4 regions of the Leifsonia sp. RCC_180 genome follow, and region 3 is predicted to be linked to each of the others. Evidence: predicted binding sites of a transcription regulator. Region 3 holds the regulator's gene; each other region holds the start of a gene.

Region 1 (2,196 bases), 980 kb from region 3:
GCCGTACAGCCCGAAGGAGAACGCGAGGATCAGAGCGATCCACGGCACGGATCCGTACCCGACGGCGAGGACGATGACGGCGACGATGCTGACGCCGACCGCGACCCACTGCGCGATGCGGAGGCGCTCGCGCTGCACGACGACGCCGAGGAACACGGTGACGATGGGATTGATGAAGTAACCGAGCGCAGCCTCGACCACATGCCCGCTGACCGTGGCGAGCACGTACGTCTGCCAGTTGACGTAGATGAGTGCGCCGGCGAGGCCCATGGTGAAGAGCACGCGCTTGTCGCGCAGGAGGGAGGCGAACGTGCCCCAGCTGCGCGTCACACTGAGGGCGATGGCGCAGAACCCCAGCGAGAAGACCACACGCCAGCCGACGATCTCCCACGCTCCGGCGGGTGCGAGCGCCAGGAAGTAGATCGGGAGGATGCCCCAGAGGACGTACGCGCTGATCGCGTAGACCAGCCCCGAGGTGCGGTGGGAGGAGAGGTCGTCAGGCTGTGCCACTCGTCCGACTCTACCGTCGCCTTCCGACATCGCTGCCGAAAACGACGACGGCCCGGATGCTCAGAGCATCCGGGCCGTCGGAGGAAGTGTCTGCGTCAGCGGACGACGACCGCCAGCACGTCGCGGGCCGACAGGACGAGGTAGTCCTCGCCGCCGAACTTGACCTCGGTGCCGCCGTACTTGGAGTAGATGACCTTGTCACCCACGGCGACGTCGAGGGGGACGCGGTTGCCGTTGTCGTCGATGCGGCCCGGGCCCACGGCGACGACCTCGCCCTCCTGCGGCTTCTCCTTGGCGGTGTCGGGGATGACCAGACCAGAAGCAGTGGTCTGCTCAGCCTCGACCTGCTTGATGACGATGCGATCCTCGAGCGGCTTGATGGAGACCGACACGTTGACCCCTTTCCTATGAAGAACAGTGTCTCGACTAAGACTGAATTAGCAACCTCGCACTGAGAGTGCTAACCCGAGTCTAGGGGGTGCGTTAGCAGTCACGCAACGTGAGTGCCAGGGTAGCGTTGAGGCCATGGAACGCTCCGAGCTGGTGGCCCTGCTGAGTCCGGAAGGGCTGCGTCTGCTCGACTCACTGCCCCCGTATCGGAGCGAACAGGATGTGCTGCGGATCGTCAGCGACCTTCGCAAGCAGGGCCACTCCCCCGCGCTTGTGGCGGCCGTGCTCACGCAGTCGAAGCTCCGGCGCAAGGCGGAGGCCAAGTTCGGCGACTTCGCCTCGCAGATGCTCTTCACGGAGGCAGGGCTGGAGCAGGCGACGCGGCTGCCGGTGGCCGCGCGCCACGCGGGCCGCTTCCGTGCGGCCGGCATCAATCGCGTGGCGGACCTCGGCTGCGGCATCGGCGGTGACGCGCTCGCCCTCGCCGCGCTCGAGCTGGAGGTCACGGCCGTCGAAGCCGACGAGGTGACCGCGGCGATCGCGTCGTTCAATCTCGCGCCCTTCCCCTCCGCCGTCGTGGAGCACGGCCGCGCCGAGGAGGTGGACCTCCGCGAGATCGACGGCGTCTTCCTCGACCCCGCCCGGCGCACCACCGGCCACACGCAGACCGAGCGCCTCACCGACCCGGACGACTACACCCCGTCCCTCGGATTCGCGTACGAGCTGGCGACGGGCCGCTCGGTCGGACTGAAGCTCGGGCCGGGCTTCGACCGCGACCTGATCCCGTCGACCGCCGAGGCGCAGTGGATCTCGGCCGACGGCCAGGTGGTGGAGCTCGGCCTCTGGTTCGGCGCGCTCGCCCGCCCGGGCATCCGCCGTGCCGCACTCGTGTTGCGCGGCGACCAGGCCGACGAGCTGACAGCCGACGCGGACAGCCCCGACGAGGAGACGGGGCCGCTGGGCGAGTACCTGTACGAGCCGGATGGTGCGCTCATCCGCGCCCGCCTGATCGGCGACCTGACGCGAAGGATCGGCGGCAGGATGCTGTCCGACCAGATCGCCTACATCACCGCGGACGCGGCGGCCGATACCCCGTTCGCAGCGGGATTCCGCATCCTCGAGACACTGCCGTACGCCGAGAAGGACCTCAAGCGTGCCCTGCGCCAGCGCGGGATCGGGACACTGGAGATCAAGAAGCGCGGAGTGGATGTGGACCCGGCGGCCCTGCGGCGGCGGCTTGCGCTCAACGGCGACCGCCCGGCGACCCTGATTCTCACCAGGGTGGCCGGGCGGCAC
Region 2 (2,196 bases), 820 kb from region 3:
GGCCTGGATGAGGGCCACGCCACCACCGGCGACGATGCCCTCTTCGACGGCAGCCTTCGCGTTGCGAACGGCGTCCTCGATGCGGTGCTTGCGCTCCTTGAGCTCGACCTCGGTTGCGGCACCCGCCTTGATGACGGCGACGCCGCCGGCGAGCTTGGCGAGGCGCTCCTGCAGCTTCTCGCGGTCGTAGTCCGAGTCGGTCGACTCGATCTCGTTGCGGATCTGCTGCACGCGGCCGGCGATGGCCTCGGAGTCACCGGTGCCCTCGACGATCGTGGTCTCGTCCTTGGTGATGACGACCTTGCGGGCCTGGCCGAGCAGGTCGAGGGTGACGTTCTCGAGCTTGAGACCGACCTCCTCGGAGATGACCTGGCCGCCGGTGAGGATCGCGATGTCCTGCAGCATGGCCTTGCGGCGGTCGCCGAAGCCCGGAGCCTTGACGGCGACGGACTTGAAGATGCCGCGGATCTTGTTGACGATCAGGGTCGCCAGGGCCTCGCCGTCGACGTCCTCAGCGATGATGAGGAGCGGCTTGCCGGCCTGGATCACCTTGTCGACGATCGGCAGGAGGTCCTTGATGTTGCTGATCTTCTGGTTGGCGATGAGGATGTACGGGTCCTCGAACACCGCCTCCTGGCGGTCCTGGTCGGTGACGAAGTACTGCGACAGGAAGCCCTTGTCGAAGCGCATGCCCTCGGTCAGCTCGAGCTCGGTGCCGAAGGTGTTCGACTCCTCGACGGTGACGACGCCCTCCTTGCCGACCTTGTCGATCGCCTCGGCGATGATCTCGCCGATGGTGGTGTCGCCGGCGGAGATGGACGCGGTTGCCGCGATCTCTTCCTTGGTCTCGACCTCCTTGGCGGAGGCGACCAGCTCGGCGGTGACGGCCGCGACGGCCTTCTCGATGCCGCGCTTCAGCGTGATCGGGTCGGCGCCGGCGGCGACGTTGCGAAGGCCTTCCTTGACGAGGGCCTGAGCGAGGACGGTCGCGGTGGTGGTGCCGTCACCTGCGACGTCGTCGGTCTTCTTGGCGACCTCCTTGACGAGCTCCGCGCCGATCTTCTCGTACGGGTCGTCGAGCTCGATCTCCTTCGCGATGGAGACGCCGTCGTTGGTGATGGTCGGGGCGCCCCACTTCTTCTCGAGCACGACGTTACGACCGCGCGGGCCCAGCGTCACCTTGACCGTGTCGGCCAGGGTGTTCAGGCCGCGCTCGAGGCCGCGACGCGCGTCCTCGTTGAAAGCAATGATCTTTGCCATGTGTTTCTCGTCCCTCCCGGACGTCTGCGAAAGATTCCGTTTATTAGCACTCGATCAGATGGAGTGCTAAAGCGATTCTGGCACTCGACGTGGTGGAGTGCAAGGCGACTCTGCGACCCGCGAACGCCGGGGGAACGGCGAAGCGCCGCCCCCGACGGGGACGGCGCTCGCGCACTCGATGTATCGCTGTTGCTCAGGCCAGCCGTACCGACTCGGCCTGCGGGCCCTTTTGCCCGGAGCCGACCTCGAACACGACCTGCTGGCCCTCTTCGAGAACCTTGTATCCCGCCATGTCAATCGCGGAGTAATGAACGAAAACGTCCTGTCCCCCACCCTCGACGGTGATGAAGCCGTAGCCCTTCTCAGCGTTGAACCACTTCACGGTCCCGTTCGCCATGCATTACTCCCATTGCTGTGTCGCTCGCGCGATCCATCGCCGCACGTTGACTCCCGATCCTAATGCTTGCAATGGCCCCGGATGCCAGTGTTTTTCTGAATCGATCACGAAATGAAGCGAAACTTAAACACGACTGAAACAAAGCCGGATGCGCGCCGTCAGCTCCCGGTCAGCCCTGGTAGTTCGCGCCGACGACGACCGTGATATCGGCACCGGTGTCGTCGAACGCGGTGCTCTGCTGGATGGTCGCCCCGGGAAGCGACTGGACGACGCCCAGCGCCGCGGCCTGGTTGGCCGGGTTGCCGTAGTAGACGATGGTCGTCGCGAGGTCTGTGCGGTCGGCGTTCGCGAGCGCCGCCACCTTCCAGCCCGCGGCGGTCAGCTTGTCGCCGACGGTCTGCGCCAGGCCCTCCGTCGCCGTGCCGTTGAGCACGTTGACGTTGAGCGCGGGATTCACGGTCGGGACGATGGTCGGCGTGGGTGTGGGGGTCGGCGTCGGCGTCCGGCTGGCCGAGGAGGACGGCCCGTGGAACGAAATG
Region 3 (2,196 bases):
AGGGAAGGATCCAGAGGATGCCGCCGAGGTGGGCGAACGACGCCCACTGCTTGTCCTGGGCCGGGTCGAGCGGCGCGGCCTGGGCGGCGTAGGGCTGCTGCGGTGCGCCGGCCGGCTGGGAGTACGGCTGCTGGGGCGGGACGTTCGAGTACGGCTGCTGCGGGGGGACGCCGCCGGGCTGCTGCGGCGGGACACCGTCCGCGGGGTCGGAGGGCTGGTTCGGGTCTGTCATCGGCGGAACCCTTTCGTGATCGGTTGCAACACTGTCGAACCGGTGCCCATACGGTACTGCGGGCGAGTCTCAGGCAGCAATCATCCTGACCGCGTTTCGGCGCGGTAGGATTGGCACTCAGGAACAGCGAGTGCTAATCGGTCGACGGGAGGCGGAGATGGTCTCGGAACGCAGCCTCGAAGTGTTGCGCGTCATCGTCCAGGACTACGTGGCGTCGCGGGAGCCGGTCGGGTCGAAGAGCATCGTGGAGCGGCACTCCTTCGGCGTGTCGGCTGCCACCATCCGGAACGACATGGCGCTGCTGGAAGAAGAGGAGCTCATCGCGGCCCCGCACACCTCCTCGGGCCGCGTGCCGACCGACAAGGGCTACCGGCTGTTCGTCGACCACCTCGCTGAGGTCCGCCCGCTGACACCGGCGCAGCGCACCGCGATCGAGACGTTCCTCGGCGAGTCCGTCGACTTCGACGACGTGCTCTCGCGCACCGTGCGCCTGCTCTCGCAGCTGACGAGCCAGGTCGCCCTGGTGCAGTACCCGTCGGTAGCGCGCTCGCGCATCCGGCACATCGAACTGGTTGCACTTGCGCCGCGCCGGCTGCTCAGCGTGCTGATCACCGACTCGGGCGCCGTCGAGCAGCGCGTGATCGAGTCGCACGTCGAGATCAGCGACGAGGATGTGGCCGAGATCCGCGGTGCGATCAACGGCGCCGCTGCGGGGCTGACCCTCGCAGAGGCGACCGCGCGGCTGCGGGAGCTGCCGGCAGCGCTGACCGAACGCACTCGCCAGCTCGTCGAACCGGTCGTCGGTGCCTTGCTCGACCAGATCGCCGCCAACCGGCAGGAGAAATTGGTCATGGCGGGTGCCGCGAATCTCGTCCGCACCGAGCACGACTTCCCCGGCAGCATCACACCGGTGCTGGAGGCCATCGAAGAGCAGGTCGTCCTGCTCCGGCTGTTCGATGAGATGGCGACCGACCAGCACGGCGTGGCGGTCAGCATCGGGCGCGAGAACGCCGTGTTCGGGCTGACGGAAGCATCCATCCTCTCCAGTGGTTACAGTGCGGCGGGATCGGATGTGGCCCGCGTGGGCCTGCTCGGGCCGCTCCGCATGGACTACTCCGGCAACATGGCGGCCGTCCGCGCGGTCGCCCGCTACCTCTCCCGGCTGCTCGGCGACCAGTAGGCCGCCTGCGACCGAGACCACAACACGCGATCGAGAAGAAGAAGGAACAGCCTACGTGGCCGACCACTACGAAGTCCTCGGCGTCGAGCGCGACGCCAGCCCCGACCAGATCAAGAAGGCGTACCGCCGGCTCGCGCGCGAGTTGCACCCGGATGTGAACCCCAGTTCTGAGGCGCAGGAGCGCTTCAAGCTCGTCACGCACGCCTACGACGTGCTCAGCGATCCGCAACAGCGCCAGCAGTACGACCTGGGCGGCTCCGGCGGCTTCGGCGGGGGCGCGGGAGCCGGCGACTTCGCCGGGTTCAGCGACATCTTCGAGACGTTCTTCGGCGGCGGTGGAGGGGCGACGCGCGGTCCGCGGTCGCGCCGCGAGCGTGGCCAGGACGCCCTGCTCCGCGTGGAGGTGGACCTGGACGAGGTCATCTTCGGCACGCACCGCGACCTGGAGGTCGACACGGCGGTCGTCTGCGAGACCTGCAACGGCTCGTGCTGCCAGCCGGGCACCCAGCCGGTGACGTGCGACATCTGTCACGGCACCGGCAGCATCCAGCGCTCGGTGCGGTCCCTGCTCGGCAACGTGATGACCTCCAGCCCCTGCGGTACCTGCCGCGGCTACGGCACCGTCATCGCGACGCCGTGCGTGACCTGCCAGGGTCAGGGACGCGTCCGCGCCCGGCGTTCCGTGCCGGTCGACATCCCCGCCGGCGTCGACACCGGCCTGCGGCTGCAGATGCCGGGCAGCGGCGAGGCCGGCCCCGCCGGTGGCCCGAACGGCGACCTGTAT
Region 4 (2,196 bases), 1.4 Mb from region 3:
CGGCAGCCGACTCCAGCGCACCCAGCAGCGAGCGCGCGAGCCCGCGACCGCGAGCATCCTCGTGGACGAACATCCGCTTGAGCTCGCCGCTCGGCTCGCCGTCGGCCGCGCTCACGACCAACGCGGCCATCCCGAGCGCCCGCCCGTCGGTACGCGCGACGAACACCGTGACTCCCGGCTTCTCGAGCTCTGAGACGTCGAGGAGGTAGCAGCTGTCGGCGGGATACAGCGCGAACGCGAACTCATCGCTCAGCCTCAGCAGCTCCTCCACCTCAGGCTGACGCGGAGGCTCCGGCCGGATCTCGATCGACATGCATCGATCGTATCCGCGCCGTGTTTCGCTCAGATCACGCCCGCGCGGGAGTGCGATTCTCGGCGCTGACCATCCACGCGAACTGCTCGAGCCGCTCGATGATCGCGTGCAGGAGGTCCGCCGAGGTCGGGTCCTCCTCGTCGACATCGTCGTGAACGTCGCGCATCGTCCGCACCACCGATTCGAGCCGCTCGGTGATCAGGTCGACCGTCTCGGTGGTGTCCACCTCGCCGTTCGGGAACTCCGGCAGGCTGGTCTGCTCGGCGACCGTCGCGCTGCGCCCGTCCGGCGTCGCATGCAGGGCACGGAGGCGCTCGGCGACGTCGTCGCTGAACTCGCGGGCGGCCTCGACGATCTCATCCAACTGCAGGTGGAGGTCGCGGAAGTTGCGCCCGACCACGTTCCAGTGCGCCTGCTTGCCCTGAAGGTGCAGCTCGATCAGGTCGACGTGCACGCGCTGGAGGTTCTGGGCGAGTTCGGTGGACGCGACGAAGCCGCGCTCGGCGTGCTCGCGGCGGGTGGACGCAACGCCCACGGCGGCGGTGCGGCGCACCGCAGCGGTCTTGGGTGCGCCCTTCGGCGCGGCCTTCTTGGCGCTCGTCTTCGTCTGGCTGGTGGCCACGATGGGTCCCTTCTGTTCGATGGACAACGCAGACGATAGGCCGCGGATGGCGCTTGCGGAACCGGGTTGACAGTGTCGGAAAACTCTTGGCACTCTCCGGTCAAGAGTGCTAACATCTCTGGTCGAAAAGGGAGCGCAAAGGCGCTCCCACCAGCAGTTACTCGAGAAGAGAGGGGTACATCCAATGGCCATGTCGTTCGATCCTTTCTCCCAGCTGGACCGGATCGCACAGAGCGTCTTCGACACCAGCCGCCAGCCGCGCCTCATGCCGGTCGACCTCTTCCGTGAGGGGGATCGCTACGTCCTGAACGCCGACCTGCCCGGCGCCGACCCGGCGTCGGTCGACATCGACGTCGACGGCCACCTGCTCACCATCCGTGCGGTGCGCAGCGCGGCCGACCGCGACGGGGCGCGCTGGCTCGCCCAGGAGCGCCCGTACGGTGCGTACATGCGGCAGTTCACGATCGGCGACGACGTCGACCCGGACGGCATCACCGCCTCGTACGACAACGGCGTGCTCAGCGTGATCATCCCGGTCGCCGAGCGGGCCAAGCCACGCAAGATCGCGGTGGAGTCGTCGCACGACAGCGGTGCGAAGGCGGTCTCGGCCGGCTGATAGCGCGCACCACCGGATCAGCGCACAAGGGCGCGTCGTCAGCTGGCGGCGCGCCCTCGCGCCACCCACTCCAGCCGCCGCAGCGTCTCGGCGTTGCGTACGTGCAGGAGGGCGTCGGCGATCGGGCCCGGGATCAACGTGACGAGCCCGGTGAGCGGGTACTCCTCCATCCGTACGATGCAGCCGCCCGCGCGCGGCTTGACGTCGACGATCACGCGTTCGGAGCCGAACGGGCGCGTCTTCGCCTCCAGCACCATCCGGCGCGGCGGATCCCACTCGTCGATGCGGGTCGCGTCGTTGAGGACGAGCGGCCAGACCCCGATGGAGTGGTGCAGGCGGGAGCCGACGGCCGGGTAGCGGCTGTCCGCGGCGCGCAGGCGGGACGCACCCACCACCCACGTCGGGTACACCCAGGGGTCGGCGAAGACGGCGAAGACCTGCTCTGGCGTGCAGGCCATACGGCGGACGTTGACGGACATCGGATCACTGCTCCCGGCTGGTGGGCGGATGGAGGGAATCGGGGACGAGCGGCGGCGTGGCGGAGGAGAAGGTCTGATCCGGCCCGGGTGCGAGGTCGGGCATCCGGCCGATACCGAACTCGTGACGCAGCGCGCTGCGTGCGGCGTAGTAGCCGCCGAGTCCGTG

Evidence for each region. Region 3 encodes HrcA, which represses chaperone genes, less so after heat shock. Its sites were predicted from a motif close to TTNGCACTCGNNNNNNNCGAGTGCNAA; they were not measured.
Region 1: the regulator HrcA is predicted to act here: its motif matches at 994-1,020, upstream of groES (co-chaperone GroES).
Region 2: the regulator HrcA is predicted to act here: its motif matches at 1,304-1,330, upstream of groL (chaperonin GroEL).
Region 4: the regulator HrcA is predicted to act here: its motif matches at 1,022-1,048, upstream of AB7E03_RS10575 (Hsp20/alpha crystallin family protein).

The regions. Positions count from the first base shown of each region.
Region 1 covers NZ_CP200340.1:1,694,438-1,696,633, forward strand. The annotation lists gene rarD (EamA family transporter RarD) at 1-510, opposite strand, end outside; gene groES (co-chaperone GroES) at 606-902, opposite strand; gene AB7E03_RS08350 (THUMP-like domain-containing protein) at 1,036-2,196, shown strand, end outside.
Region 2 covers NZ_CP200340.1:1,530,155-1,532,350, forward strand. The annotation lists gene groL (chaperonin GroEL) at 1-1,260, opposite strand, end outside; gene AB7E03_RS07535 (cold-shock protein) at 1,454-1,657, opposite strand; gene AB7E03_RS07540 (LytR C-terminal domain-containing protein) at 1,827-2,196, opposite strand, start outside.
Region 3 covers NZ_CP200340.1:712,665-714,860, forward strand. The annotation lists gene AB7E03_RS03500 (DUF4870 domain-containing protein) at 1-232, opposite strand, end outside; gene hrcA (heat-inducible transcriptional repressor HrcA) at 390-1,412, shown strand; gene dnaJ (molecular chaperone DnaJ) at 1,468-2,196, shown strand, end outside.
Region 4 covers NZ_CP200340.1:2,140,671-2,142,866, reverse strand. The annotation lists gene AB7E03_RS10585 (GNAT family N-acetyltransferase) at 1-313, opposite strand, end outside; gene AB7E03_RS10580 (Dps family protein) at 348-935, opposite strand; gene AB7E03_RS10575 (Hsp20/alpha crystallin family protein) at 1,120-1,551, shown strand; gene AB7E03_RS10570 (SRPBCC family protein) at 1,590-2,030, opposite strand; gene AB7E03_RS10565 (phytoene desaturase family protein) at 2,035-2,196, opposite strand, start outside.